DNA from 4 places in the Pseudarthrobacter sp. NIBRBAC000502770 genome. Region 4 is predicted to be linked to each of the others. Evidence: riboswitches for the same ligand, from Rfam matches in the RefSeq annotation. Region 4 holds a riboswitch; each other region holds the start of a gene.

Region 1 (7,437 bases), 1.1 Mb from region 4:
GACGGCGGGCACCAGCGCCTGGGCATCGCGCAGCAGCTGATAGACGCCCCCGGCGCTGACGGCATCGGACAGCGCGTCCTCGCGCTGGGTGGCTCCGATGACCACGGTCCCGTCCTGCCGGGGAACGATATAGACGGGGACACCGTGCACCAGCCCGCGCACCGTGGACGTCACAAGGGGCTGGAGGTGCTGCGGAACGGCGAGGCGGAGGATGTCTCCGTGTACGGGGCGCAGGGGCAGGTCGAGGCCGTCGGGCAGGCCGCCCAGGTCCCCTGCCTGCAGCCCGTTGGCCACGATCGTTTCCGTTGCCAGGACGGTGCCGCCGCCAGCCAGGCTGGCGCCGACGACGCTTCCGCCCTCCCACAGCAGGCCGCCGGCCCGGTCCGGCACGGCATACCCTTCCACTGCCCCTGCCACCGCCAGGCCAGGCTTCCCGCGGACGGCACCGGCGAGGGCCTGCCGGAGGGCAGCCAGCAGGCGGCGGGGATCGACCTGGTGGTCCGCAGGCGTGTCAAGGGCGCAGGCTATCGCGGGGCTGAGGAGTGGCTCGCGTTTGCGGGCGTCCCGTACGGTGAGTGGTTCCACGGCAAGTCCGTTGGCCTGCTGTACGGCGCGGAGGTCCATCAGCGCGCGGCGGTCCGCGGCGTCGGCACCCACGGCGAGTGTCGGCGTCGTCAGGTATCCGGAACCGGAGGTGGCTCCTGCGATGGCTGCGGCGAAACCGGGCCAGCGGGAGGAAGCGTCAAGCATCAGTTCCAGGAGGTCCTCCTCCTGGTAGTGCAGTTCGCTGACGGGGGCCAGCATTCCTGCGGCGGCCCAGCTGGCGCCGCTTCCGGGCGCGTCATCGATCAGGGCCACGGAGCGGCCGGAGCGCTGCGCCTCCCAGGCGATGCCATGGCCCACCACTCCGCCGCCGATGACGGCGACGTCCGCGCGGACCGAGGAACGGGGGGCACTGGACGGCCCGGCACGATGGTCAACGGGGGTGCTCATACGGTTCCTTCCCTACGCCGGCATTAACCGGATCAGGTCAAGCGGTCGGCTCTGACGCCCTCTCAGCCCGGCGCTTTGTGACAGCTGCCGCGGGCTCCCGCAGTACCAGGCCAGTTTAGAGGAACTAGGCTTGCAGGCATGAATGTGTCCGCTTCCTCCCTGCCCGCAGGCCCCCACGCTCCAGCAGCCCCGGCCGGCATAGCCGAAGTTGCCAACGCCGGCCACAACGACGCCCTGAAGGCGGCCCGCCTGTACCTGTGCACCGATGCACGCACTGCGCACGGCGACTTCGCGGAGTTTGTGGACGCCGCGTTTGCCGGCGGCGTGGACATCATCCAGCTGCGGGACAAGACCATCGAGGCCGCCGAGGAACTGGACCTCCTGGCGGCGTTGAAGGAGACCGCGGTACGCCATGGCCGGCTGTGGGCCGTCAATGACCGCGCCGATATTGCCGTGCTGTCCGGGGCACCGGTGTTCCACATCGGCCAAAAGGACCTTCCGCTGGCTGCGGCGCGCACGCTGGTCAACGGCAACGCCGCCATCGGCCTCTCCAGCCACACCACGGGCCAGGTCGACGCCGCCCTCGCTGCAACCGGCGGCCCGTCCGGGCTGGACTACTTCTGCGTTGGGCCGGTATGGGCCACACCCACCAAACCCGGCAGGGCCGCCGTCGGGCCTGAACTGGTGAAGTACGCCGCCGATGCCTCCGGGCAGGCCGGGGATCCGGTGCCGTGGTTTGCCATCGGCGGCATCGACCACGGAAACGTCCGCGAGGTGGTGGCGGCCGGTGCACGCCGGATCGTGGTGGTCCGCGCCATCACCGAGGCCGCCGACCCCGCGGCAGCCGCTGCCTCGCTCCTCGGCGCGCTGGACGGCTGAGACTGCTTAATCCCGGGACTTGGCGCTACGCTGAATTTTGTGTCGCATCATCGGTTGGCCCCTAACGTCCGTGACCACAGGAACGCCTTGGAAGAGGCGCTGGGCCTGCTGCGGACCGAACTTGAGCTGCCCGGGCCGTATCCTGCCGACGCGGTGGAAGACGCCCGGGCCGCCGTCGCGGCGCTGAAGCTGCCGTCCTACGACCTGACCGCCGTCGAGTTCGTGACTATCGATCCGGCGTCCTCCACGGACCTGGACCAGGCAGTCTTCATCGAACCGGACGGCACCGGCTACCGCGTCATGTATGCCATCGCCGACGTCCCCGCATTCGTTGCACCGGGCGGGCCGCTGGACGCCGAGACCCGGCGCCGCGGACAGACGTTCTACGCTCCGGACGGCCGGATCCCGCTGCATCCGGAGGTGATCAGCGAGGGGGCCGGCAGCCTGCTGCCCGGCCAGGAGTGCTCGGCTTTCGTCTGGGACTTCACGCTCGACGGCGAAGCGTCCGTGATTACCGTCGGCGTCCGGCGGGCGCGGGTCCGCAGCCGCGACAAGCTCAGCTACAAAGGTGCCCAGGCCGACCTCGACGCCGGGACCGCCCCACCCGTCCTCCGGCTGCTCCGCGAGGTGGGGCTGAAACGCGTGGCGCTGGAACGGGCACGGGAGGGCGCCAGCCTGAACATGCCCGAGCAGGAAATCGTCCAGCTGCCGGACGGCGGCTACCGGATTGACGCCGTCCCGCAGCTTCCCGTCGAGGACTGGAACGCGCAGATTTCGTTGATGACCGGAATGGCAGCCGCGCAGCTCATGCTTGAGGGCAAGGTGGGCATCCTGCGCACCATGCCCGCACCTGACGAGCGGTCGCTGCGGCACTTCCGGCTGCAGACCGAAGTGCTGGGCAGGCCGTGGGACGGGCAGGTCAGCTACGGCGAATACCTGCGGTCGCTCGATCCCACCGACCCGCGCCAGCTGGCCATCATGCATTCGGCCGGGATGCTGTTCCGCGGCGCGTCCTACACCGCCTTTGACGGGACGGTCCCCGAAGACGGTATCCAGTCCGCCATCGGCGCCGCCTACGCCCACACCACGGCGCCGCTGCGCCGCCTGGTGGACCGGTTCGTGCTGGTCATCTGCGAGGCCCTGAGCAACGGCGGCGATGTTCCCGGCTGGGCGCGCGAAGCCCTGCCCCTGCTTCCGGGCATCATGGCGGGATCGGACCAGCTGGCGTCAAGGATGGAGCGCCTGGCCCTGGATACCGTGGAAGCGGCACTGCTGCTGAACCACATCGGGCAGGAATTCGATGCGATCGTCATCTCCGGATCCAAGCCGCAGAACGGGAACGGCAACGGGAATGGCAAGAATGGAAATGGGAACGGCAGTTCGGGGTTATCCAGATTGCCGAACCGGCGGTGACCGCTCGGTGCGCCGGGGAGCTGGAGTCCGGCACCAAGGTCCGGGTACGGCTGGTTTCCTCCGATATCACCACCCGGCAGATCCACTTCGAGCTCGTTTCCTGAACGGCAGGCGGCCCCCCAGGCGGTCCGAAACCGTGTTTTTGTGCCCTTACGGCTAGACTGGAGGGGTAGAACTGGATGCCCGGTCGTTGATTTCCTTGATTTGAAACCAACAAGCCCGCCCCTACGCGATCTTGAGAAGTACCCGTTGGTCACCAGTGCCAGCATTAGATAGCCCGCGATCGGCTTCCACTGGAATCGCTTGCGCGCCTGAGCGTGCTCCGGAACGGCCAGCCCTGGCCGGCCCGTTGAGCAGGCAGCGCCATTGCCTAAATGAATAAGGAAACTCCCCTGTGAGTGAATTGCATACCCACCAGCTTCTGAGCGATGAGTCCGGCACGGAAACCATCGAGCCGGAAGAAACCATCGTCTCGGACGAAAAGCCGCACGAGATCGCGGAGAAGTCCTTCGCCGACTACAACGTCCGCGCCGACATCGTCGAATCGCTGGCTGATGCCGGCATCACCCACCCGTTCCCCATCCAGGCCATGACCCTGCCGGTGGCCCTGGCCGGGCATGACATCATCGGACAGGCCAAGACCGGCACCGGCAAGACCCTCGGGTTCGGCATTCCCGCCCTGCAGCGCGTCATGGGCCAGGACGATCCCGGATACGCCACGCTGGCCGTCCCCGGAGCCCCGCAGGCGCTGGTGATCGTTCCGACCCGCGAGCTTGCCGTGCAGGTGGCCAGCGACCTTCAGACGGCGTCCCGCAAACGCAATGCAAGAATCACCACTATTTATGGTGGCCGCGCGTACGAGCCCCAGGTCGACGCCCTCAAGCAGGGTGTCGAGGTAGTGGTGGGCACCCCCGGACGACTGATCGACCTCTATAAGCAGAAGCACCTGAGCCTGAAGAACGTGAAGCTCGTGGTCCTCGACGAAGCCGACGAAATGCTGGACCTCGGCTTCCTGCCGGACGTTGAGACCCTCATCGCCGGCACGCCCGCAGTCCGCCAGACGCTCCTGTTCTCGGCCACCATGCCCGGCCCGGTCATCGCCATGGCGCGCCGCTACATGACCCAGCCCACCCACATCCGGGCAGCCGATCCGGAGGATGAGGGCCTGACCAAGCGGGACATCCGCCAGCTCATTTACCGGGCACACAGCATGGACAAGGCCGAAGTGGTGGCACGCATCCTGCAGGCCCGTGGCCGCGGACGGACCATCATCTTCACCAAGACCAAGCGCACCGCTGCCAAGGTTGCCGAGGAACTGGTGGACCGCGGGTTCGCTGCCGCCGCCATCCACGGCGACCTGGGCCAGGGAGCCCGCGAGCAGGCGCTGCGCGCGTTCCGCAACAACAAGGTCGATGTCCTGGTGGCCACGGACGTGGCTGCCCGCGGCATCGACGTCGATGACGTCACCCACGTGATCAACTACCAGTGCGTGGAAGACGAGAAGATCTACCTGCACCGGGTGGGCCGCACCGGCCGCGCCGGCAACAAGGGCACGGCCGTGACCTTTGTTGACTGGGACGACGTTCCCCGCTGGGCCCTGATCAACAAGGCCCTGGGCCTGAATGTTCCCGAACCCGTGGAAACCTATTCGTCCTCGCCGCACCTGTTCACCGATCTTGACATCCCCGAGGGCACCAAGGGCCGCCTGCCCCGCGACAAGCGCACTCTGGCCGGGGTTGACGCCGAAGTACTCGAAGACCTCGGCGAAACCGGCAAGAAGAACAGCCGCAGCAGCCGCGACGCCGGCCGGTCACGCGACCGGGACGGACGGGCCCGTGGAAAGGCCGACGCCGGCAAGGGCGGCAGCCGCGAAGGCGGCCGGAGCAGTGACTCCGCTGGACGCTCAGGCGAGCGCCGTCGTCGTACCTCGACTCCGGAGGCCACGCCTGCCGGCGAGGCCGCCGCACCCGCAGCCGACGGCGAAAAGCCGAACCGCGCCCGCCGCACCCGCACGCGCACCCGCCGCCGCAACGGCGAAGTGGTGGCCGGCGCGGACAACAGCAGCCGCCCCGGCGCCTCCGAGGCCTAACCGCCCTGATGAGTGACACTGTTTGGGCGCCGGACGGCGGCAGCCTGGTGGTGCACGCGGACAACGCGGCGTACCTCCCCACACTGCCGGACGGCGCCTTCACGCTGATCTACGTGGATCCGCCCTTCAACACGGGCCGGCCGCAGCAGCGCCAGGAAACCCGGATGGTGGTTAACGCCGGCGGCAGCGGGGACCGGGTGGGCTTCAAGGGCCGCTCCTACGACACGATCAAGGGCGCCCTGCACCGCTACGATGACGCGTTCAGCGACTACTGGTCCTTCCTGGAACCCCGGCTGGTGGAGGCGTGGCGGCTGCTGGCCGACGACGGCACCCTGTACCTGCACCTGGACTACCGCGAGGTGCACTATGCCAAGGTGATGCTGGACGCCATCTTCGGCAGGGAGTGCTTCCTGAACGAAATCATCTGGGCGTATGACTACGGAGCCCGGGCCAAGAACCGGTGGCCCACCAAGCATGACAACATCCTGGTGTACGTCAAGAACCCCGCGAAGTACCACTTCGACAGCGCCGAGGTGGACCGCGAACCGTACATGGCGCCCGGCCTGGTAACTCCAGCCAAACGCGAACTGGGAAAGCTGCCCACCGACGTCTGGTGGCACACCATCGTCTCGCCCACCGGCAAGGAAAAGACCGGCTACCCGACGCAGAAACCCGAGGGCCTGGTCCGCCGCGTCGTCGCCGCTTCGTCGCGTCCCGGGGACTGGTGCCTGGACTTTTTCGCCGGCTCCGGCACGCTGGGGGCGGTTGCGGCCAAGCTCGGCCGGAAGTTCGTGTGCGTCGACCAGAACCAGCCGGCCATCGACATCATGGCCAAGCGGCTGGGTGCGCACGCCACGCTCACCTCATTCCTGCCCGCCGGTTAGCGCGGACTGCGCCCCTAAGGCCGGACGACGGCGGTTCCCGTGCCCTGTTCCTCGATCCGCGCCAGCATGTCCGGGGCCGTGAGGTTTTCGCCGAGCAGGTTGGGCTTGCCGGTGCCGTGGTAGTCGGAGGAACCGGTGATCAACAGGCCATGCCTGGCAGCGAGCCTGCGCAGGAAGTCCCGGCCCTCTTCCGGATTGTCCCGGTGGTCGATCTCCAGGCCGGCCAGGCCGGCGTCGATCATCTCCCGGTAGGTCCGCTCCCCTACGATCCGCCCCCGGGCGGAGGCCACGGGATGGGCAAACACCGGCACGCCGCCGGCGGCACGGACAAGGTCGACGGCGGTGGCCGGGTCCGGGGCGTAGTGCGGGATGAAGTAGCGGGACCGGGAGGTGAGGATGGAGGCGAACGCCTCGGAACGGTCCTCCACCACACCCGCGGCAACGAGGGCGTCGGCGATGTGCGGGCGGCCGAGGGTGGCGCCGGGCGCTACATGGTGGATTACGTCGTCCCAGGTGAGCGGGTAGTCCTCGGCGAGGATGGTGACCATCCGTTCGGCGCGGGTCAGGCGGGAGTCCTTGGCCTTGGTGATTTCCTCGAGGAGCCCGGGATGGGTGGGGTCGTGCAGGTAGCTCAGGAGGTGGACGCTGATGCCTTCCTCCGTCCGGCAGGAGACTTCCATGCCCGGTACCAGGGCCACTCCGCAGGTGGCTGCGGCCGCGGCGGCTTCCGCCCAGCCTGCCGTTGAATCGTGGTCCGTCAGAGCTACCACGTCCAGTCCCGCGCGGGCAGCAGAGGCCATGACATCGGCCGGGGTCTCGGTGCCGTCGGAGACGTTGGAGTGGGCATGCAGGTCAATCCTCACTTATCCAGCGTAGTGGACCCGGGACGGGAGACCGGGGAGGCCCGTTCGCATAGCCGGGACGCTGGTGAGACGATGGTGCCGTGAACGATGCCGAAAACACCCAAAACTCTGCTTCCCAGCCGCTGGAGGACCGCGTCAACAACCGCTCCCAGCGGCCCAGTTCCAACGCCTTCAAGGCCTTCATGGCCAGCAACTGGGCACCCGCCACCCAGGAGCTCCCCCAGCGCGATGCCGTCGCCCCCTACGCCGCAAACCGGCGCAAGGCCATCTCGGCCCAGTTCAAGGGCGAACGGCTGGTCATCCCCGCGGGGCCGCT
Region 2 (7,437 bases), 1.5 Mb from region 4:
ACGTAGAAATCCCGGGCGGTCTGCACATCGCCAACCTGGAGGTGGACGTGTCCCACGCCGGCGGCCGTTTGCCGCTGTCCCTCCAGGGACTCTTCGGTGAGGTACTGCTCGAGGTAGCGCTGCGGCGGGAGCGCCAGGCTGTCCATCACCACGTCCGTCCCGTTCCAGGACCAGTTGCTGCGGGGACGGTCCCAGTACAGTTCGATGCCGTTGCCCTCGGGGTCGGTGAAGTAGAAGGCTTCGCTGACCAGGTGGTCGGCGCTGCCGGTGAAGGCCCGCGGCTCGTACTGTGCGGCAGTGGCGACGGTGGCGGCGAGGGAAGCCTGGTCCTCGAAAAGGAGCGCGGTATGGAACAGGCCCGCCTCTCCCCTGCCGGGAAGGTGCAGTCCGGGAGCCGGCGCAAGGTGGACCAACGGCCGGCCCAGGCGGCCAAGGTAGAGCCCGCCGTCCTGTTCGGCGACCACCTCAAGGCCGAGTGCGCGCTGGTAGTAGTCGGTCATGACCTTCATGTCGCCCACCTTGAGCATCACGGTGCCCATGGCGAGGTCGGCAGGAAGAAGATCCTGGCTGCTGGCTGATCCGGTCATTGAAGGCTCCTAGCATTGGCGGCCGTCCCATTGGCGGCCTCTCACACATTAAAATTACTTGAAGCTTCAATTTATTCCAAGTCCTCCGTGAGCCGTTTTTCGTCAGCGAATAATCCGCCCGCCCAGCACCACGTGCTCCAGGGCCGTAATGGTCTCCGGTGCCGCCCGCGGGTCTTCCCGGCATACAACGACGTCGGCGCGGGCACCCTCCTCCATCCCGTCCGCTCCCAGCCACGCACGGGCTGCCCAGCAGGCGGCGTCCAGGGCCGCCTCCATGGGCAGGCCGGCGCCGTGCAGGGCGAGGATTTCGTCCGTGATCCTGCCGTGCCGTATCACGCTGCCGGCATCGGTACCGGCAAAGATGCGTACACCCGCGGCATGGGCTTGCGCCACCCGCTCCATCCTGCCTTCCCAGAGGACGCGCATGTGGGCGGCATAACGCGGGAACTTGGGCTCCGCCTGCGCAGCAATGTCGGGGAAGGTGGCGATATTGATGAGCGTGGGCACGATCGGTACGCCCTGCTCCACGAACCGGGGCACGTGGCGGGGAAGGAGCCCGGTAGCGTGCTCGACGCAGTCGATGCCCGCGTCCAGCACCTGGTCCAGGGTGTCTTCAGCGAAGCAGTGCGCTGTTACCCGGGCACCTTCGTCGTGTGCCGCCTGGACGGCATCGCGTACGACGGCGGCAGGAAAGGACGGCGACAGGTCGCCGGCGCTCCGGTCAATCCAGTCCCCCACGAGCTTGACCCAGCCGTCGCCGTCGCGCGCCTGCTTCCGGACGGCCTCCACGAGGCCCTCGGGTTCCACTTCCTCGGCGAAGCCCCGCAGGTAGCGGCGCGTCCGGGCAATATGGCGCCCGGCCCGGATCAGCACCGGGAAGTCCACTCCGCCCTGCATCCAGCGGGTATCTGCCGGCGAGCCCGCGTCCCGGACCAGCAGGGTTCCCGCGCTAAGGTCCGCCTCCGCCTGGTCCCTGGCCGCCGCGGGCTCGACCGGACCAGTGGCCCCAAGCCCAATGTGGCAGTGGGCGTCCACGAAGCCCGGCAGCACCCAGCCATCCAAAACCCGGTCCGGAGCAGCCGCCGGCCGGCTGAACGTAAGCCTGCCGTCCACGGACCAGAGCCCGTGCCGCACCGTGTCCGGTGCGGTCAGGACGGGGCCGGGGAAGTTGATGATGCCTGCCATGGGGCTCCTTTCGATGCCCGGCCAGGCTAGCACCGCAATTATGACAAGGCCGCTCCAGGCGCCTGTGGTAGCTTCGTTCCTGACCACACGGGTGCCCTTGCAGGGGCTGAGATCGGGCTGACGCAGCCTGCGACCGTTGAACCTGTCCGGGTAATGCCGGCGAAGGAAGTGAGTATTCCCTTGAGTACGCAAAACACCCAGTTGAACCCTGCCCTCCAGCCGTCTGACAGGGTGCCCGGCGGCGCGTCCATGCCGCCGGAAACCCAGTCGTTGAAGTCGCATTCCCTCGCCTACCTCGGGGATGAGGCGTCCGGGATCCGGGTACCGGTGACGGAAATTGCCCTTGAGCCGTCCCCCAACGGCCAGCCGAACGCACCGTTCCGGACGTACCGGACGGCGGGGCCGGGAAGCGACCCCGTCCGCGGCCTGGACCCTTTCCGCGCGGAGTGGATCGTGGCGCGCGGAGACACCGAGGCCTACAGCGGCAGGGAACGCAACCTGCTGGACGACGGCCGCTCGGCCGTCCGCCGCGGCGCCGCCTCCGCGGAGTGGAAGGGCGCGCAGCCCGTGCCCCGCCGCGCCGTCGACGGCCGGACGGTGACGCAGATGCACTATGCCCGGCAGGGCGTCATCACGCAGGAAATGCGGTTCGTGGCGCTGCGCGAGAACTGCGATGTGGAATTGGTGCGCAGCGAAGTGGCTGCCGGCCGCGCCATCATTCCCAACAACATCAACCATCCGGAATCCGAGCCCATGATCATCGGCAAGGCCTTCCTGGTGAAGATCAACGCGAACATCGGCAACTCGGCCGTGACGAGTTCGATCGCCGAGGAAGTGGACAAGCTGCAGTGGGCAACCCAGTGGGGCGCGGACACCGTCATGGACTTGTCCACCGGCGATGACATCCACACCACGCGGGAGTGGATCATCCGCAACTCCCCGGTGCCCATTGGAACCGTCCCCATCTACCAGGCCTTGGAAAAGGTCAACGGTGAGGCCAACGCCCTGACCTGGGAAATCTTCCGGGACACCGTGATCGAACAGTGCGAACAGGGTGTGGACTACATGACCATCCACGCGGGCGTGCTGCTCCGCTATGTCCCGCTCACCGCCAACCGCGTCACCGGCATTGTCTCGCGGGGCGGCTCCATCATGGCGGGCTGGTGCCTGGCCCACCACCAGGAGAACTTCCTGTACACGCACTTCGACGAGCTGTGCGAAATCTTCGCCAAATACGACGTCGCCTTCTCGCTGGGCGACGGCCTCCGCCCCGGTTCGACGGCGGACGCCAACGACGCCGCGCAGTTCGCTGAGCTGGACACCCTCGCCGAACTGACGCAGCGGGCCTGGGAGTACGACGTGCAGGTGATGGTGGAGGGGCCGGGCCACGTTCCCTTCCACCTGGTCCGCGAGAACGTGGAGCGGCAGCAGGAGCTGTGCAAGGGTGCGCCCTTCTATACCCTGGGGCCCCTGGTGACGGATGTGGCGCCCGGGTATGACCACATCACCTCGGCCATTGGCGCCACCGAGATCGCCCGGTACGGCACAGCCATGCTCTGCTACGTCACGCCGAAGGAACACCTGGGCCTGCCCAACAAGGACGACGTGAAAACGGGCGTGATCACGTACAAGATCGCAGCGCACGCCGCGGACCTGGCCAAGGGCCACCCCGGGGCGCATGAGCGCGATGACGCCCTGTCCAAGGCGAGATTCGAATTCCGCTGGCGGGACCAGTTCGCGCTGTCCCTGGACCCCGTGACCGCGGAGTCGTTCCACGATGAGACGCTACCGGCCGAACCGGCCAAGACGGCGCACTTTTGCTCCATGTGCGGTCCGAAGTTCTGCTCCATGCGGATCAGCCAGGACATCCGGGACGAATATGGCTCAGCGGACACGCAGGCGGCGCTGGCGGACCTGGCCTCCGGCATGCGGGGGAAGAACGAGGAGTTCCTGGCAGCCGGCGGCAAGGTCTACCTGCCGGAGCTGCGGGTCCCCGCTGACGGCTAGGACGCCCGGGCTGGCTGGCTCCTGCCGACCCCGCTGATGAACTGGCGGATGGCCCGGTCCCCGTCCCGGGAGTCCTGGGGCCGGTGCCCTCCCGCGGCAACGCGGTGCAGGGCGCCGGTCTCCCGGAGGTACCCGGCAATTTCCTCGTACAGCGGCTCCCAGCCACCAGTCAGGACCAAGGTGGGGACGCCGGGAACAATATGCAACGGCGCTTCCCAGGAAGGCTCCTGGAGCCGCAGCCGCCGCGCGGACCGCTTCTCCTCGGTGGTGGCAGGCTGCTGCAGGTCGGTGGCGTAGATCCGGCGGACAAACTCGCGCTGGAAGTCGTCATCGCTGAGCTGGTGGCGGACGTCGAACAGTGGCTGCATCAGGCGGATGTGGGCGGCCGTGGCCGGCAGTTCCGCCGTCAGGGACAGGCAGGCGGGCTCCACCAGCGTCAGGGAAAAGACCAGGTCCGGGCGTTCGACGGCGGCCATCATGGCGGCGATTGCCCCCTGGGCGTGCGCAACGACGTGTCCGCCGGCAGCGCCACGGCCGTCGTCGCCCAGGGACCGCAGGATGATCGCGGTATCTTCCGTGAACGACGAATCCACCGGCTCCGCGGCGGCATCGTAGCCGTGCCGGCGGAGGAACAGGGCGTCATAGGACAGCGCCATGCCGTGCTGGCGCGGCCATGCGGCGGCACCGAAACTTCCGGCGCCGTGCACGAAAACTACCCTCTGCTTGAACATGTCCCAACCCTATTCCACGCTGCCGACATCCCCACGAAAAAGCGCCAGGTGTCGTCTTGAGCGGTCAAAACGGCACCTGGCGCTTCCTGATGCTGGAAACTCCTACTTGCCCAGGAACTTGTCGAAGCCCTTGGGGAGGTTCAGCGAGGACGGGTCGAAGTCGCCGCCCTGCTGGCCGAACGCAGCGCCGGTGGGGAGCGCCTTGGCGGCGTTGGCACGGCGGGCTTCCGCGTCCTTGCGCTCCTGTGCGGCCTTGGCGGGGTTGCCGGATTTTGCCTTCTTCTTGGGTGCGTTCTTTGCGTTCTTCCGCGCGCCGCCCCCGGCTCCGGGAAGGCCGGGCATCCCTGGCATCCCCGGCATGCCGCCCTGGGCCATCTTCTTCATCATCTTTTGGGCCTGGGCGAAGCGCTCCAGCAGGCCGTTGACCTCCGACACATGTACGCCGGAACCACGGGCAATACGGGCCCTACGCGAGCCGTTGATGATCTTGGGCGCAAGCCGCTCGTGCGGGGTCATGGACCGGACGATCGCTTCGACGCGGTCGATTTCCCGCTCGTCGAACTGCTCCAGCTGCTGCCGGATGTTCTGGGCGCCCGGCATCATCATGAGCATCTTCTTCATGGAGCCCATGTTGCGGATCTGCTGCATCTGGGCCAGGAAGTCCTCGAGGGTGAAGTCTTCCTGGTCGGCGAACTTCTTCGCCATCCGGGCAGCTTCGTCCTTGTCCCACGCTTTTTCGGCCTGTTCGATGAGCGTGAGGATGTCGCCCATGTCCAGGATGCGCGAGGCCATCCGGTCCGGGTGGAAGAGCTCGAAGTCGTCCAGGCCTTCACCGGTGGAGGCGAACATGACCGGCTTGCCGGTGACCGACGCAACGGACAGCGCGGCACCACCCCGGGCATCGCCGTCGAGCTTGGACAGCACGATGCCCGTGAAGTTCACGCCTTCATCGAACGCGAGCGCCGTGTTGACGGCGTCCTGGCCAATCATCGAGTCGATCACGAACAACACTTCGTTCGGGACAATGGCGCGGCGGATCTGGCGGGCCTGCTCCATCATCCCGGCGTCCACGCCAAGGCGGCCGGCGGTGTCAACGATCACGACGTCGTGCAGCTTCTGGCGTGCTTCCTCCACGCCGGCGCGGGCGACGGCGACCGGATCACCGGCGGGCTGGTCCAGTTCCGTGGAGGTGGCTCCGGGGTGCGGGGCGAAGACCGGCACGTTGGCGCGCTGGCCTACCACCTGGAGCTGGGTGACGGCGTTGGGGCGCTGGAGGTCGCAGGCCACCAGCATGGGGCTGTGGCCCTGGGCCTTCAGCCATTTGGACAGCTTGCCGGCCAGGGTGGTCTTGCCCGCGCCCTGGAGGCCGGCGAGCATGATGACGGTGGGGCCGTTCTTTGCCAGCCGGATGCGCCGGGTTTCACCGCCGAGGATCTCCACGAGTTCCTCGTTGACGATCTTGACGATCTGCTGGCTGGGGTTCAGCGCGCCTGAGACTTCGGCGCCCAGTGCGCGTTCGCGGACGCGCCCGGTGAACTCGCGGACCACCGGAACGGCGACGTCAGCGTCCAGAAGGGCACGGCGGATCTCCCGGACGGTGGCATCAACATCGGCCTCCGTAAGGCGGCCCTTGCCGCGGAGATTCTTGAAGGTTGCTGTCAACCGGTCAGAGAGTGAATTGAACACGCGCCGTGAACTTCTTTCAGGAGATGATCGGGACTCGACTACCTAGGGTATCAAGTCAGGCACGGTAGATGGCATGCTGGCCAAATGACGAGCCAAACGACTGTGAAGACCTTGCTCATCCTCGGCGCCTCGGGCGACCTCACCGGCAGGCTCCTCCTCCCGGGCCTGGCCCGCCTTGTTGCGGCCGGCCGTGCGGAAGGCTTGGCCCTGGTGGGCGCCGGCTCGGATCCGTGGACGCCGGAACAGTGGCGCGGGCGGGTGGAGTCGTCCTTCGCCGCTGCTGCCGGCGCGGCAGGTGATGCCGGGAAGGACGCCCTGGAGTCGATGCGGAAGGAAACGGCCTACCACCAGGTGGACGTGACGGAGAAGGGCGCCCTCGCAGCCCTGCTCGCCGGGCTGCAAGGGCCGGTGGCGGTCTACTTTGCCCTTCCGCCGCGTATCAGTCAGCTGGCCTGCGAGACACTCCAGCCGGAAGAGGTTCCGGAAGGCACCCGGCTGGTCATGGAGAAGCCGTTCGGTTCCAGTGAGGAGTCGGCCCGCTCGCTGAACCGGACCCTTGGCCGCCTGGTACCGGAGGACCACATCCACCGGGTGGACCATTTCCTGGGCAAGGCCACGGTCCTGAACATCCTGGGCCTGCGGTTCGCCAACAACTTCCTGGAACCCGTGTGGAACCGGCAGCATGTGGAAAAGGTGGAGATCTTCTTTGACGAAGACCTGGCGCTGGAAGGCCGTGCGCGCTACTACGACGGTGCCGGCGCCCTCCGCGACATGATCCAGAGCCACCTCCTGCAGGTCATGGCCATCATGGCGATCGAGCCTCCGGCCACCATCGGCGAGCGCGATCTTCGCGATGCGGTCTCCGCCGTCCTCCGCGCCGGCAGCGTCAAGGATCCCGTCACTGATTCCCGGCGGGCCCGATACACGGCGGGTTCGGTGGCGGGAAAGCAGGTGCCCGATTACGCCGCGGAGGAGGGAGTGGATGCGGCGCGCGGAACTGAGACACTGGCCGAGATCGAGGTGGGAATCGACAACTGGCGCTGGCGGGGCGTCCCCTTCATCCTGCGCTCCGGCAAGGCCCTCGGGGACAAGCGCAAGGAAGCGGTGGTTACGTTCCTCCCGGTGCCCCACCTCCCGAAGGGGTTTACCGGCGTGGACTCCCCCAACCAGCTGCGGATCGGCTTTGGTCCGGACACGCTGGAGTTCGACGTCGACGTCAACGGACCCGGGAACATCTTCAG
Region 3 (7,437 bases), 1.6 Mb from region 4:
CGCATTGGAGCAGTTGTGACCACTGAGCGCACCCTCGTCCTGATCAAGCCCGACGGCGTCGCCCGTAACCTGACCGGGGCCATCCTGGCCCGCATCGAAGCCAAGGGCTACAGCCTTGTTGAGCTGAAGAAGGTTGACGCCACCCGTGAGCTCCTGGAGCAGCACTACGAGGAGCACGTGGGCAAGCCGTTCTACGAGCCCCTGGTGGAATTCATGCTCAGCGGCCCCGTGGTGGCGGCCATTTTCGAAGGCCACCGTGTCATCGAAGGCTTCCGCTCCCTGGCGGGCACCACGGACCCCACGACGGCGGCCCCCGGCACCATCCGCGGCGACTTCGGCCGGGATTGGGGCCTGAAGGTGCAGCAGAACCTGGTCCACGGCTCCGACTCGACTGAGTCAGCCGACCGGGAGATCAAGATCTGGTTCCAGGGCTGAGCGGCCCCGGAACAGCAAGAAGCCCTTGGTTCTTCGGAACCAAGGGCTTCTGTCGTCTGCGGCCTAAAAGCCCGAGGTACCCGCGAACACCTGGATGAACGCAAAAAAGATGGTGGCGATGACGGCAACATACAGCAGCGCCGTGATGATCCAGCCGGAATCGCCAAGGATGCGGGTTGCCCGGGCGGGCAGGGGGATGACGCCCGCGCTGATGTTCCGGATGGTGGTCCACACGAAGAGCGGGATCATGGCCGCCCAGACGATCATGCAAAACGGGCACAGGATGTGGATGGAGTACAGGGCCTGGGACCACAGCCAGACGACGAACGCGAAGCCGAGCGTGACTCCTGCCTGCAGCCCGAGCCAGTACCAGCGGGCAAAGGTCGCTCCGGACAGCAGGGCCATGCCCACCGTGATGGTGATGGCGAAGGCCACGATGCCGATAAACATGTTGGGGAAGCCGAAGAGGGAACTTTGCCAGGTCTGCATGACCTGCCCGCAGGAGATCCACGGATTCACGTCGCACACGGTGGTGTGGTTGGGGTCCTTGAGTACCTCGAGTTTTTCCAGGACCAGGGTTCCGGAAGCGAGCCAGCCGACGATTCCGGTGATGACCAGCAACCAACCAAAGGGCCGGTTGCGCGCCATCCGCGGAAGGCTTCCGGCGGCGCTGGCCTGCGGCTCGGCGGCCCGTTCCTGCTCGTGGGCGCTGACGGGGGAGATGCTGGGCATGGGTATGGCGTCCTTTTCGTCCGGTGCTCCTGTGCCTGATTGTAACGCCGCCGGCTGGAGCCACCACACAGGCAAAGGAACAGCAACGCCCGCTTCCGCTGCGATCCGGCGCGGGTATGAGAGAATGAACGTGGCTGGAAGCCGATCCACATTCGGACTCCGGTCCGGTGGTTTGTTCCCAAGACCGCCAATGATGAGCAGGGCAGGCTTCGGATTCTTCCGGCACACCCGCGACTCCATTGAGCGGCACCTGGTTGTAGCACGAAGAACAACGGGTTTTCAGAACATCCGCCGGCTCCCACGGGCTGCCGCACCCCAACGACGGTGCGAACCTGGGAGTATCCACTTGACTTCTGTCAATGCCTGCGGGTGTTGACAATATGTGCCCCAATGGGTGCCGGATGTGGCGGTACGTCAGGGGCAGGAGTGTTGCCACGTATGGAGAATGACCAGGAACTCGCCGTTAACGATGAAGCAGCGGCTGCCGCGCCCAAGAGGGCACCGCGGACCCGCCGCAAGGCGGCACCCAAAACCGGGCATGCCCCTGCGGATGCCGTGACCAGTGCACCGGATGCCGATTCGGCCCCCGGTGGAGACCCGGCCGGTCAAGAAACCGCGGTTGAAGCAACCACCGTGGACGCAACCGCTGCCGAAGAAGCCGGCACTGCGCAGAAGGCGCCCGCCCGGCGCACCCGGGCCCGGAAGAAGGCCGACACCGCGGAACCCCTGCCTGCCTTCGCCGCTGACGCGGAGCGTGCTGCCGAAGTGGCGACCGTTGACGCGCCGGCCGCAGTTCCGGACCCCGGGGCCGACAGCCCTGCCGTTCCTGCCCAGGAGGCAACGGCAGATCCCGAAACCAAGCCGGTCCGCCGCCGTCGGGTAGCCACCCGCAAGGCTGCCTCTCCAGCCGCCGCCCCCGCAGCCGACTCCGCGGGAACGGCTGGTGAAACACCTGCCGCCGCAGCCCCGGAGGCAGTGCTGCCGGAGGCCGCTGACCAGATCGCGGAACAGGACGTGGAGCAGGCGAACGTGCCCGCCGGGCAGGAGGCCGTTCCTGCAACGGAAGGGGCTCCGGCACCGGAGCAGCCCACGGAAGCGCCGGCAGCGGAAGACGGCGAGGCCGCCGCTGCCGCCAGCCCCTTCGGCTCGCTGTTCCTGGAACCCGCTTCCCCCACCTCAGTACTCTTCCAGGCCCCGGACCTCAGCACCGTAGTCCGGCCCGCAGCGCCGGCCGCCGCGGAGCCTGAGGAAGAAGAATCCGAAGACGCCGAGGATTCCTCCAGCCGCCGCCGTCGCCGCAGCCGTGGCCGCAGGGGCCGCAGCCGCATCGGTGGTGCGGCGGAGGAGGACAACGAGGACAGCGGTTCCGATGCTGAGGACGAGTCCGACGAGGACAACGCAGGCCAGGTGGAAGACGGCGTGACGTCCCGCCGCCGCCGTCGCCGCCGCCGCGGTGACCAGGACCTTGAGCTGACCGGTGGGGAAGACGACGATCCGCCCAATACCGTGACGAGGGTCCGTGCGCCGCGCGCGGTCAGTGAAGCGCCGGTCAACAACCGGGTCACCAGCGTCAAGGGCTCCACCCGCCTTGAGGCCAAGAAGCAGCGCCGCCGCGAATCCCGCGACACCGGCCGCCGCCGCACGGTGATCACCGAAGCCGAGTTCCTGGCCCGCCGCGAATCCGTGGACCGCCAGATGATCGTGCGCCAGCGCGATGACAGAATCCAGATCGGCGTCCTCGAAGACGGCGTCCTGGCAGAGCACTTCGTGTCCAAGACCCAGCAGGATTCGTTGATCGGCAACGTGTACCTGGGCAAGGTCCAGAACGTGCTGCCATCCATGGAAGCGGCGTTCGTGGACATCGGGCGCGGCCGCAACGCCGTCCTGTACGCCGGCGAGGTCAACTGGGAAGCCGTCAACCTTGAGGGCAAGCAGCGCCGCATTGAGAACGCGCTCAAGTCCGGCGACACCGTGCTGGTCCAGGTCACCAAGGACCCGGTGGGCCACAAGGGTGCCCGCCTCACCAGCCAGATCTCCCTGCCCGGCCGCTACCTGGTGTACGTCCCCGGCGGTTCCATGACGGGCATCTCCCGGAAGCTGCCCGACGTCGAACGCAACCGGCTCAAGCGCATCCTCAAGGACCGCCTTCCCGAGCACGCCGGCGTCATTGTCCGCACCGCCGCCGAGGGCGCTTCCGAGGAAGAGCTCACGCACGACATCAACCGGCTGCGCGCCCAGTGGGAAGGCATCGAAAGCCAGTCCACCTCCACCAAGATCCTGGCCCCCGAGCTCCTCTACGGCGAACCCGACCTGACCATCAAGGTGGTCCGTGACGTCTTCAACGAGGACTTCTCCAAGCTCATCGTTTCCGGCGAGGAGGCCTGGGACACCATCGAGGCCTACGTCACCTACGTGGCGCCGGACCTTGTGGGCCGGCTCGAGAAGTGGACCAAGGACCAGGACATCTTCTCCGCCTGGCGAATCGACGAACAGATCCACAAAGCCCTCGAACGGAAGGTCTTCCTGCCCTCCGGCGGCTCCCTGGTGATCGACCGCACCGAGGCCATGACCGTGGTGGACGTCAACACGGGCAAGTTCACCGGCAGCGGCGGCAACCTCGAGGAAACCGTCACCAAGAACAACCTCGAAGCGGCCGAGGAAGTGGTGCGCCAGCTGCGGCTGCGCGACATCGGCGGCATCATCGTGATCGACTTCATCGACATGGTGCTCGAATCCAACCGCGACCTGGTCCTGCGCCGCCTGGTTGAGTGCCTGGGCCGCGACCGGACCAAGCACCAGGTTGCCGAAGTGACCTCACTCGGACTGGTCCAGATGACGCGCAAGCGCATGGGCACCGGCCTGCTGGAGGTGTTCGGCGAGCAGTGCGAGGCCTGCGCCGGCCGGGGCGTCGTGACCCACGACGATCCCGTGGAGCACCGCCGGGCCAACACGGTGGCGGCCGAGCACCACGTCCAGCGCACCGACAACCGGCCCGAAACCCGTGCGGAGGCCCGCCCGGAAGCGCAGCGGAACGACGCCCAGCCCGGTGTCCGGTCCGAACGCAAGCGGCGGCGGGGACGCGGCGGCCAGCAGCCCGAGGCTGCCCCGGCACCTGCCGTCCATGTCCACACCGTCCAGCCGGACCCGTCCGACGCCGAGCGGCACGCCAAGGCGGAGGCAACCAGGCTTGCCCTGGCGAACATCGCCGCTGCCGCCCATGCGGCCCACCTGCACGACGACGAGGTAGCGGCTGCCCGGCAGGTGCCGGCCGCGGAGCCCGCGCAGGTACCCGTTGAGGAGAAGCACGACGCCGATGCCCCGGCACGTCCCGCAGCCGTCCTCACGTTCGGCGGCGAGGAAGTCCCGCTTCCGTTCGTGGAGCACGCCGGGGAACAGCATCCGAAGCCTGCCCTGACGCTGGACCGGCTTGCGGAAGCATTCGCACACCTGGGCCAGCCGGCTTCCCCTGTGGGGGATGCGCCTGCCAATCAGGCAGAGGCTCTGCAGGCAGCAGAAGAGGCAGCACCGGAGCAGCCGGCCGGGGCAGGGGCGGCGGGAGCCCGCGCCGGTGCCGCTCCTGAGGCGTCCCCTGAAAAGGACTATTCGGACCACACGCTGGAGCAGTCCCGGCAGCGCCGGCCCCGGCGCCACCGGGCCGCCAGCCGTGCCCAGGGTGCCGCCAACGAGACCGCCGTCCAGCACCATGAAAACGTCCAGGCTGATGCCGGTGGGCACTCGCACGCAGCGAAGGCCCCCGAACCCGCGAAGGACCAGCCGGAACCGCGGAAGGCGGCCGAGGAACCCATCATCCTCGGCGTCGGGGTGCCTGCCTCGGAACTCTAGGCACAGGAGCTTCCAGCCAGGAATCCCCGTCCTGCGCATCGGTCCACCCGGATTACCGGGGGTACCGTGCGGGGCGGGGATTCCTGCCGTTGCGGGATGGCCCATTTTTGCGGCGGCCGTTGTCACCTTTTTCCCGGGTGCGGCACACGGGCTAGGGTAGGAACCGACACGGGGTGCCGCGCAGCAGGCCGGCTGAGATCCAGACCCGTTGAACCTGTCCGGCTAGTACCGGCGAAGGGATGTCTCTTGTCTTCGACCCTTTCCATGCCCCTGCCAGCTTCCTCCGCCACCAGCACCGGGCTGCCAACCGGCCGGGAAGTCCCGCGGGTCCTGTCCATCGCCGGCTCCGACCCGTCCGGGGGCGCAGGCATCCAGGCCGACCTGAAAAGCATTTCCGCCCACGGCGGTTACGGCATGGCTGCCATCACGGCGCTGACGGCGCAGAACACGTGCGGTGTACAGGCAGTCCACGTTCCTCCCGCAGCCTTCCTGGCACAGCAGCTGGACGCGGTCAGCGATGATATCTCCATTGACGCCGTCAAGATCGGCATGCTGGGGGACGAGGCCGTGATCCGCACTGTCCGGCACTGGCTGGAGAAGGTCCGTCCCGCCGTCGTTGTCCTGGACCCGGTGATGGTGGCCACCAGCGGCGACCGGCTGCTGACAGAGTCCGCCGAGGCCGCCCTCCGGGACCTCTTGCCCCTGGCCCACCTCATTACCCCCAACCTGCCGGAGCTTGCCATGCTGGTGGGCGCGGATCCAGCAGACAGCTGGGCGGCAGCGCTGGAGCAGGGGAGGCGCCTGGCGGATGCCACCGGCGCCACCATCCTTGTCAAGGGCGGGCACCTGGCGGGTGCGGACTGCCCGGATGCGCTGGTCAATACGGCGGGCCTCCTGCCAGGGGAAGTGGTGGAGGTGCAGGGAAACCGCATCGACACGCGCAACAGCCACGGCACCGGCTGTTCCCTGTCCTCCGCGATGGCCACCGTCCAGGCACGCCTTGGCGACTGGGAGGCATCGCTCCGAACGGTCAAGCCATGGCTGGCCGGCGCCCTTGAGAAGGCGGAGCAGCTTGAAGTGGGCCGGGGAAACGGACCCGTGCACCATTTCCACCATGTGCGGCCGGCCCTCGCGGAAGGCGCTTTCGCTGCCCGGCTGTGGACGGAAGCCCAGCATGACCTGGCGGACATCTACGCCCTGGACTTCATCCACGGCCTGGCCGCCGGGGACCTGGCCGAGAAGGACTTCGCCTACTACCTGGCGCAGGATGCCCTGTACCTGAACGGCTACTCCCGGGTCCTTGCCCGGGCGAGTGCCCTGGCCCCGTCAGAAGGGGAGCAGCTGTTCTGGGCCGGATCATCGCAGCAGTGCCTGGAAGTGGAGTCGGAGCTGCACCGCTCGTGGCTCAGCACCCGCCCCGCCCAGGGCGGACTTGGCCCCGTCACCAAGGCCTACGTGGACCACCTCACCGCAGCATCGGCGTCGGGAAGCTACGCCGTCCTGGCCGCCGCCGTCCTCCCCTGCTTCTGGCTTTACGCCGAAGTCGGGGAAAAGCTGCACGCCAGGTTCCTTGCCTCGGGAGAGCCGGGCGGCCACGCCTACGCAGCCTGGCTCCGGACCTACGCGGACGAGGGCTTCGCCGAGGCCACCCGCCGGGCCATCGCCATCGTGGACGCAGCAGGACGGAGGGCCTCCGACCACGAACGCGCGGCGATGGTGACTGCGTTCAAGCAGTCCTGCCGCCTGGAAGTGGAATTCTTCGACGCGCCGAGGTTGCATTCCTGAACCCTCCGGGCAGCGCCGCCGCTATGATGGAGTCCATGGTTGCGGTGCTGCCTGTCGGAGTGTGGTTACTACCACACCCGGGCCGCCGGAACCAGCCTCATTTGCGGCCGTAGATGGATTTAGCGTATTCTGGATCTTCGGTGCTTACGCCAACACTTGGGTTATGACCCCACGGCGTTGAGGCACAGCGCGAACCCTGGCTTTTTGAGTCGGTTCCGCACGCAAATTTTGTAATAAACGTCGAGAGAAGTGAGTTCCCAAGTGGTGTACGCGATTGTCCGCGCAGGCGGCCGCCAAGAGAAGGTTTCCGTTGGAGACTTCGTTACCCTGAACCGCGTCGCCGGTGGAGCCGGCAGCACCATTGAGCTGCCCGCACTGCTCCTGGTTGATGGTGACAAGGTCACCTCTGCCGCCGCTGACCTGGCCAAGGTAACTGTTACGGCTGAAATCCTCCAGGACCTGCGTGGTCCTAAGATTGTCATCCAGAAGTTCAAGAACAAGACCGGCTACAAGAAGCGCCAGGGTCACCGCCAGGAACTGACCAAGGTCAAGATCACCGGCATCAAGTAACCACCGGTTACTGTTCAGGCATTTCAACAGATTCCCCAGAATTTAGAGGCAGGCATTTCAGATGGCACATAA
Region 4 (7,437 bases):
CCGCGGCCGGGACGGCGGCGCGGGGACGGGTCGCGGGCACATACCCGGGCACCCACACGCCGGCAGCGGCCAGCATGGTCCTCGCCTCACTGAGCACACGGTCCGGCGGGCCGTCCAGGAGCACGGCGGGATCCGAGGCCGAGCCCGGCTGCAGGACAATGATCCGGTCCACCAGGTCCTTCCAGACGGAAACCCGGTGCTCCACCACCACAAGGGTGGCCCCGGTCTTGTCCAGGCAGCGGGCCACGGCGTCGCGGACCTCCAGGACGCCGTCCGGGTCGAGGTTGGCGGTGGGTTCGTCCAGCAGGATCAGGCCGGGACGCATCGCCAGGATGCCCGCCAGCGCCAGGCGCTGCTTTTGCCCGCCGGACAGGGCCGACGTCGGGTGGTCCAGCGGGAGGTGGGAGAGTCCGACGTCGGCAAGCGCCGCGTGCACCCGGGGCCAGATCGCGGCGCGGGGCACCGCGAGGTTTTCGGCGCCGAAGGCGACGTCGTCCCCCACCCGGGAGAGGACCACCTGCGTTTCGGGGTCCTGCTGCATCAGGCCGGCGCGGCCGCGCTGGGCGCGGGGCGCGGCTCCGTCCACCCGGAGCGAACCGGACTCGTCGGCGTCGCCTGATTCGCCGTCGTCGTCGATGTCTCCCAGGACGCCGGCCAGCGCGTGCAGCAGCGTGGACTTCCCTGCGCCGGAGGGGCCGAGCAGGAGCACCCGCTCCCCGGGGGCGATGTCCAGGTCAAGGCCGTGGACGGCGGGTTTGGCCCTGCCGGCATGCCGCCAGCCCCAGCCACGGGCGGTGACGGCGGCGGGGCGGACCGCGCCGGAGTCCTGGGAGGGTGCCATCAGGAGAAGACGGGCTCCGTTGCGGCCTTGCGGGACGCGAAGGAGCTCAGCACCCCGGTGCGTGCCAGGCCGCGGGTGGCAACCCAGGCCAGGGCACCCGCAAGGATGGCCCCGGAAATGGTGGTGAGGACAATGTAGGCCAGCTTGTCGGCGCCGGAGTAGGCGATGTTCCAGCCCCACGGTGCAAACGAATCGTTCAGGCCGCAGAAGAATCCGGCCGCGGCGCCTGCCAGCAGGGACACGGGCAGGTTGAACTTGCGGTAGACGAAGATTGCGAAGATGATTTCCGCGCCCAGGCCCTGGATGAAACCGGAGAACAGGACCGAGGCGCCGTACTGGGAACCCATCAGCAGTTCGCCGGTGGCGGCGACGGTCTCGCAGAACAGGGCGGCCCCGGGCTTGCGGATGATCAGCATTCCCAGCACGCCGGGAATCATCCAGCCCCCGGCGAGCAGGCCGGTCAGGGGTGGGTAGGCTGCGTTCATGGGGGCGGACAGGGCGGCGGCACCCTGGTCCCATGCCCAGAAAATAACGCCGCCCGCGATGGCCACCAGCGCGGCGACGACGATGTCCACGACGCGCCAGGACTTGCTGGTGGTCTTCTTGATTGCTGCAGTACTCATGTGGTCCTCCTGGGAAACAGGAGGGGAAAGTGGACCCGGCCGGCGGCCTGTGGCCGTGGAACCGCGACACTTTGAGAACTCGACTCCCTTGCGCCGGTACTAACCGGATCAGGTTCGAGGGTCTGCGGCTGTCCGCACTCTCAGCGCCCACCTGCGGTGCCCGGCTAATGCCAGGTTGTCCGACGGCGGCGCTCCCCTGTCGTTTTTAGTGTTGCTTTTGGTGTGGGTAACGCTTGTTGTTGTGCCCGGTTGGGCGTGGTCAAGTTTACACCTGGCCGGGCTGGATTGCGGGCTGCCGGCGCCAATCACCCGGATATGACCGGCCCCGGTCCCGGATGCGCCGCGCCCCGGCCGGAAAGCGGCCTTAACTGCCAATGGCAGCGGCACGGACCCAGGAAGGTTCGAGCCGCTGCCGCTGGCAGGCGGCTTGGAGGTTCTCAGGGAGAGAGCTCTTCGAGGACCCTGCCCTTGGTTTCGATGGCGAAGAAGATGGTGACGAGGCCGCCGACGAGGGCTACGGCTGCGAACACCGTGAAGACGAGGCTGATGCCGTAGTTGTCGACGATCCAACCGACCAGGATGGGTCCGATAGCGGAGCCTGCCCGGAGCCAGGCGCTGCCGAATCCAGTGCCGATGGCGCGGAGCCGGGTGGGGTAGAGCTCGGCGGAGTAGAGGTAGAGCGAGAAGGAGACGGTCTGCAGGATGGCGTACGCGATGCTGGCGAACACCACCACCTGGGTCGCGGATACGGCGCCGAGCGCGGTGAGGATGACAAGCGGGACGGTCGCGGTCAGGAACGCGACGGTGTACCAGCGTTTGCGGCCGACGCGGTCGATCAGGAGAGCGCAGAGGACCGATGCCACGACGCCGGCGGCGGAGGTGACCCAGCCGTACGCGAGGCTGGTTTGCAGGGGCAGGTTGAATGTTTGCTTGTAGAGCGTCGGCAGCCAGGTGACCAGGCCGTTGTTGACCATGTAGACGCAGATCCAGAGCATCCAGATCATGAAGGTGCGCTTCTTGTAGATCCCGGAGAACAGTTCGCGCCAATCAGTGCGGGCCGTGGCTTTCGGGTCAACAGGACGCACCACGGGCTCAGAAAGGGTGTGCCCTGCCGCGACCGCTTCCTTTTCGAGCATGGCAACGACGGTTTCGGCTTTGTGGACGTGGCCCCGGGAGGCGAGCCAGCGCGGTGATTCGGGCATCAGCCAACGCATCGGGATGGTGAGAAGGGCCGGGACGATGCCAACGATGAACATGGCCTTCCAGCCCACCACCGGGACCAGGAAGTATCCGGCGATGCCTGCGAACATCAGGCCGACGGGGAAGATCACCTCGTAGAGGAGGAAGAAGCGGCCGCGCTTCTTGGCGCCCACGAATTCGTTGATATAGGCACTGGCGACCGGCACTTCACCGCCGGTGCCGATGCCTTGGATAAATCGGAAGATGATCATGGACGTGGCGCCCCACGCGAAAAGGCATGCGATGTCCATGGAGACGAAGAGCAGGATCGTAAAGAGCAGGACCGGAAGGCGGCCGATTCTTTCGGCGAGTTGGCCAAAGAAGAGGGATCCGAAGATCTGGCCGACGTAGCCGGCGGAGAGGATCATTCCAATTTCCCCGGCGGTGAGGTGCCATTCGGAGGACAATTGGGGCATCGCGAAGGCGATGGCCAGGACGGTGTACGCGTCGAAGAACGTGGCCGACCCGATGACAACGCGAATCAGGGTCAGCCGTCGGGTGAGCGGGAGCCGTTCGAGTCGGGCTACAAGCTCTGAGTTGATCCTGGCGGCGCTGGGGCCGCCAGCCATGGTTGTGGTGTTGTTCGGCTCGCGCATTGCGAGTCCTCCTTCTCCAGCACTGATGCTGGGGTCCTCATTGACCGAGAGTGGAGATGGCTAAAGCCTAGGGGAGGATGGCGGGAGTTGCTCCCGCCATCCTCAAGATCCGTGGATCAGGCGTTGACGGTGACCTTGCCGATGTTGGCGGCGGCGAAGGCTTCCGCAATCTCGGCATCTGCGCCCTCGGGCAGTGGCAGGAGCGGAGTGCGCACTGTGGCGTGGTCCAGGATGCCGCGGTTAACGAGGCCCCACTTCAGGGCGACGGTGCCCTCCATGTGGGACCCGCGGTGGTAGACGTTCCTGGTCACCGGCAGCAGCCGCTCATGAATGGCATGGGCACGCGGGTAGTCCTGCGCCTTGCCGGCTTCGATGAGTTCGACGAGCAGTTCGGGGGCGATGTTGCCGTAGCCGACGAGCAGCCCGTCGACATCGAACATTGTCGGCAGCAGGTACTCGTCATGACAGGAAAGCACCTGCAATTCGGGGTACGCGGCGCGCAGCGCGGGGATTTCGGTGTACCAGCGGCGCATGTTCCGGACACCGTTCTTCGTGGCAAAGACGCCCTCCTGGCCGGCGATCTCCAACTGGGTTTCGAGGTCGTAGCTCGCTTTGGTGTTGTCGGGGTACTGGAACAGGATCAGCGGCAGGCCGGACTCTTCATAGATCTCCTTGTAACGCGACTGCGGTGCGCCCTTCTGGTATCCGAAGCGCAGCCACCCGTGCGAGGGGTAGACAAGACCAGCTGACGCGCCGGCTTCGACGGCCTTCCTGGCTTCGAGTGCTGCGGTCTTGTTGCCCTCCTTCGTAATACCCGCCACGACCGGTACACGGCCGTCGGTGGACGCCACGAAGGCGCGAATAACGTCCAGCTGCTCCTCTTCTGTGAGGAACGTACCTTCGCCGGCATGTCCCAGGACGACGAGGCTCTTCACACCTTCGATCGATCCGAGCCACGATCCCAGGCGCTGGATCGCAGCGAAGTCGACAGCGCCATCTTCGGTGAACGGGGTGACAGGTGCGGGGCTGAGTCCGCGGAGATCGAGTGCCATTGCAGCTACCTTCTTGTCTTCTTTGATGGTCGGTAGTCCCGCTATTATGAAATCGTTTGCGGGAACGTTTTCAAGTTTGCACGTGTCGCAGGTCACTGTCAAGAGAACGTTTGCAGGAAGGAGGAATTAGAGTGGCTGTTACACCCTTGCTGAAGAGGAGAACCGCGATGGAACGGGCCGTCCCCGCCGCAATCGTCACCCTGAAGGACGTCGCGGCCGCCAGCGGCGTGAGCATCTCCACCGCCAGCCGCGCCCTGGATGAACGCACCACGTCCAGATCAGCGGCTGCAGCCCATGTCCGGAAGATCGCCGAAGAACTCGGGTACCGGAGGAATTCCTTCGCCTCCAGCCTGCGCCGCGGCGAGACAAGGACCCTGGGCGTCCTGGTTCCCAGGCTCAGCGACACGGTCATGGCCCTGATGTTTGAAGAGCTCGAAAAGGCCGCCTCGTCCCGGGGATACTTTGCGATGGTCGCCACCAGCGGGGACGACCCCGACGATGAACGCCGCGCCGCGGAGACCCTCCTGGACAGGAACGTCGACGGCATTATCCTTGCCACCGCGCGCCTCGATGACGAACTGCCCCGGCTGCTGCGTGAACGCCGTGTGGCGCACGCCCTGGTACTCCGCACCGACGGCGTCAGCCCCTCCGCGCTTGGCGACGATGAGGTTGGCGGCTATCTCGCCGTGCGCCACCTCATCGACCTCGGCCACCGCGACATTGCCGTTGTCACCGGCCCTGCCTTTACCTCGACGGGGACGGCGCGCCTGGCAGGAGCCCGCAAAGCCTTGAACGAAGCAGGCATCCAGTCCCGGGAAGATTGGCTGATCGCTGCGGGTTACGGCATCGAAAACGGCTACACGGCCGGCGAAACCCTCCTGGCAGGAACCCAGCAAAGCCGCCCTACGGCGATCTTCGCCGCCAATGACAACATTGCCATGGGTGTGATGGCGGCGGCCCACCGCCGCGGTATCAGCATCCCCGACGATCTGGCCTTGGTCGGATATAACGACACGCCACTGTCCGCACGGTTGCCCACGCCCCTCAGCTCAGTCCGCGTACCCCTGGACCAGATCGCGGCCACCGCCATCGACCTCATCGTCAACCCAGGCACGGAGCCCCACATCCGCCGGTCAATGCCTACCCTCATCCCACGCCAATCCAGCGGAACACCCCGGCGGCAGCCAACGCCCCGGGCGTGAGCCGGTTCGATCCCAATTCCTGCCGGATGGAAGGCTAGGCTGGGAGCAGTCCGTTTTCCGCCCGCAAGGAGTACCTGGAATGAACCTTCTCATCAAACTGCTCGGGACAGGCGTGAGCCTCGGCGCAGGCCTCGCCGGTACCAAACTGGTCAATGCCATATGGGAAAAGACCACCGGACAGAAGCCGCCCACCGGCAAACACGAGGACGTACCCACCAGCCTGCGTTCGGCACTGACCTTTGCGCTGATCTCGGCGTCGGTCAGTGCCATCATCCAGGTCCTGGCCAACCGCGGCACCCAGCGCGCCATCACCCGCTTCGCGAAGACCCAGGACATCGTCTAGCGTCCTGCCCCAGCGTTACCGGCCGTCGTCGGGGCTGTCCTTCCGGGCAGTCTCGGCGGCGGCTTTTTGCACCACGGCTTCGAGTTCATCGGTGGTGAGCAGTTCCCGGTGCAGGTGCTTGGTGCGGTAGCCGGCACGGCCCACCATGTGGGCGGACACGGGCACCGTGAGGAGTTGGAAGATCCACGCCACCACCAGGACCGGCCACACCCACCACGTCCGCAGCTGCAGCCCGATGGCCGCCAGCAGCAGGAAGAGCCCCAGCACCTGCGGCTTCGTGGCGGCGTGCATGCGGCTCAGGAGGTCCGGGAACCGCAGCAGGCCTATCGCGGCGCCCAGGGACATGAGGGCACCCACCACCATGAACACGGCGGAGGCGAGGTCGATCCAGGCGTCGGGCCCGGAGAAGTCAGGATTCATTGGGCTTGACCCTCCTGTCTGCCACGAACCGGGCTACGGTCACGGAACCGATGAACCCGATGATGGAGATGGCCACCACCAGCATCAGGTTGTTCAGGTGCCGGTTCACCGCCATATCGATGCACAGCGCCCCGGCAAGGATTGCGAGCAGCACGTCGGCAGCCAGCACCCGGTCCAGCAGCGACGGGCCACGGGCGATCCGGATGATGGCACCGGCGGCCGCCAGCGAGAAAATGACGGCTGTGACAGCCAGGACAACGGGCATCATGCGCCGGCCTCCATACGGACCTCTTCCAGTTCATCCGCGGTGCCCATGATGCGGATCAGGCCCGCTTCAATGGAGCGGACCTCGTTCCGCAGGCCTTCCACGTCCTTCTTGGAGGTGATGTTGAGTGCGTGCAGGTACAGCGTGGACGTGGAACGGTCCACGTCCACCACCAGGGAACCCGGGATCAGGGAAATCACGTGTCCCGTGGCAGTGACGATCAGGTCCTGGTGGCTGCGCAGTTTCACCGCGACCACGGCATTGGTCACCTTGGGGCCGCGGACAGCTGCCAGATACAGGACCTGTGCGCTGGCCACCACCACCTTGCCCACGAACGCCAGCGCAAACGGCACGGCGTGGAGAATATTGAACCGGCCGCTGAGCTCCACCGGCGGGAGGTAGAAGAGCCGGGCCACGCCCACGGCCAGCAGGGTCCCGAAGAGGAGGTTGCCGGGGCTGAAATCCTGCCACAAGGCGCCCCACACAATCACCAGCCAGACCAGGAGCGGAAGTTCCTGGCGCAGCGAAATGCGTTTACGGCTCATCGTCCTCCTCCCGCCGCGGTGGTGCCGGGAACGGCGATGCCCTCGCCCAGCACCGCCTGGATGTACGGCGTCCGGTCAAGCATGTCCCGGGCTGCCCGGTCCGAAAGTGCGAACAATGGTCCGGCGAAGACGGTCAGGGCAACACCGAGCACCACCAGGCCGGCCGTGGAGCCCACCATGGTGCGCGGCAGGAGGGTCACCGTGTTGTTCACCTTGGCTCCCGGCCCGGAGACCCTCGCAGCGGGAGTGGCAAGGAGCACGGGGTCGGGGTGCTCGGCGTCCTCCGGCTTCCGCCAGAACGCACGGTTCCA

Evidence for each region. Region 4 has a riboswitch for thiamine pyrophosphate ahead of NIBR502770_RS16470 (ECF transporter S component). Riboswitches for the same ligand answer to the same signal wherever they lie in the genome.
Region 1: another riboswitch for thiamine pyrophosphate. It lies ahead of thiO (glycine oxidase ThiO); the one in region 4 lies ahead of NIBR502770_RS16470 (ECF transporter S component).
Region 2: another riboswitch for thiamine pyrophosphate. It lies ahead of thiC (phosphomethylpyrimidine synthase ThiC); the one in region 4 lies ahead of NIBR502770_RS16470 (ECF transporter S component).
Region 3: another riboswitch for thiamine pyrophosphate. It lies ahead of thiD (bifunctional hydroxymethylpyrimidine kinase/phosphomethylpyrimidine kinase); the one in region 4 lies ahead of NIBR502770_RS16470 (ECF transporter S component).

What each region holds. Positions count from the first base shown of each region.
Region 1 covers NZ_CP041198.1:2,337,650-2,345,086, forward strand. The annotation lists gene thiO (glycine oxidase ThiO) at 1-993, opposite strand, end outside; TPP riboswitch at 986-1,104, opposite strand; gene thiE (thiamine phosphate synthase) at 1,132-1,872, shown strand; partial or broken gene NIBR502770_RS11170 (RNB domain-containing ribonuclease) at 1,912-3,389, shown strand; gene NIBR502770_RS11175 (DEAD/DEAH box helicase) at 3,680-5,374, shown strand; gene NIBR502770_RS11180 (site-specific DNA-methyltransferase) at 5,383-6,258, shown strand; gene NIBR502770_RS11185 (PHP domain-containing protein) at 6,273-7,121, opposite strand; gene NIBR502770_RS11190 (aminopeptidase P family protein) at 7,202-7,437, shown strand, end outside.
Region 2 covers NZ_CP041198.1:1,961,437-1,968,873, forward strand. The annotation lists gene NIBR502770_RS09460 (VOC family protein) at 1-587, opposite strand, end outside; gene NIBR502770_RS09465 (amidohydrolase family protein) at 690-1,772, opposite strand; TPP riboswitch at 1,850-1,957, shown strand; gene thiC (phosphomethylpyrimidine synthase ThiC) at 1,953-3,779, shown strand; gene NIBR502770_RS09475 (alpha/beta fold hydrolase) at 3,776-4,510, opposite strand; gene ffh (signal recognition particle protein) at 4,613-6,196, opposite strand; gene NIBR502770_RS09485 (glucose-6-phosphate dehydrogenase) at 6,281-7,437, shown strand, end outside.
Region 3 covers NZ_CP041198.1:1,873,402-1,880,838, reverse strand. The annotation lists gene ndk (nucleoside-diphosphate kinase) at 16-435, shown strand; gene NIBR502770_RS09035 (vitamin K epoxide reductase family protein) at 499-1,167, opposite strand; gene NIBR502770_RS09030 (Rne/Rng family ribonuclease) at 1,606-5,010, shown strand; TPP riboswitch at 5,170-5,267, shown strand; gene thiD (bifunctional hydroxymethylpyrimidine kinase/phosphomethylpyrimidine kinase) at 5,275-6,795, shown strand; gene rplU (50S ribosomal protein L21) at 7,057-7,365, shown strand; gene rpmA (50S ribosomal protein L27) at 7,427-7,437, shown strand, end outside.
Region 4 covers NZ_CP041198.1:3,440,835-3,448,271, forward strand. The annotation lists gene NIBR502770_RS16465 (ABC transporter ATP-binding protein) at 1-841, opposite strand, end outside; gene NIBR502770_RS16470 (ECF transporter S component) at 841-1,464, opposite strand; TPP riboswitch at 1,532-1,672, opposite strand; gene NIBR502770_RS16475 (MFS transporter) at 1,902-3,299, opposite strand; gene NIBR502770_RS16480 (dihydrodipicolinate synthase family protein) at 3,416-4,351, opposite strand; gene NIBR502770_RS16485 (LacI family DNA-binding transcriptional regulator) at 4,519-5,553, shown strand; gene NIBR502770_RS16490 (DUF4235 domain-containing protein) at 5,633-5,896, shown strand; gene mnhG (monovalent cation/H(+) antiporter subunit G) at 5,912-6,316, opposite strand; gene NIBR502770_RS16500 (monovalent cation/H+ antiporter complex subunit F) at 6,306-6,584, opposite strand; gene NIBR502770_RS16505 (Na+/H+ antiporter subunit E) at 6,581-7,126, opposite strand; gene NIBR502770_RS16510 (Na+/H+ antiporter subunit D) at 7,123-7,437, opposite strand, start outside.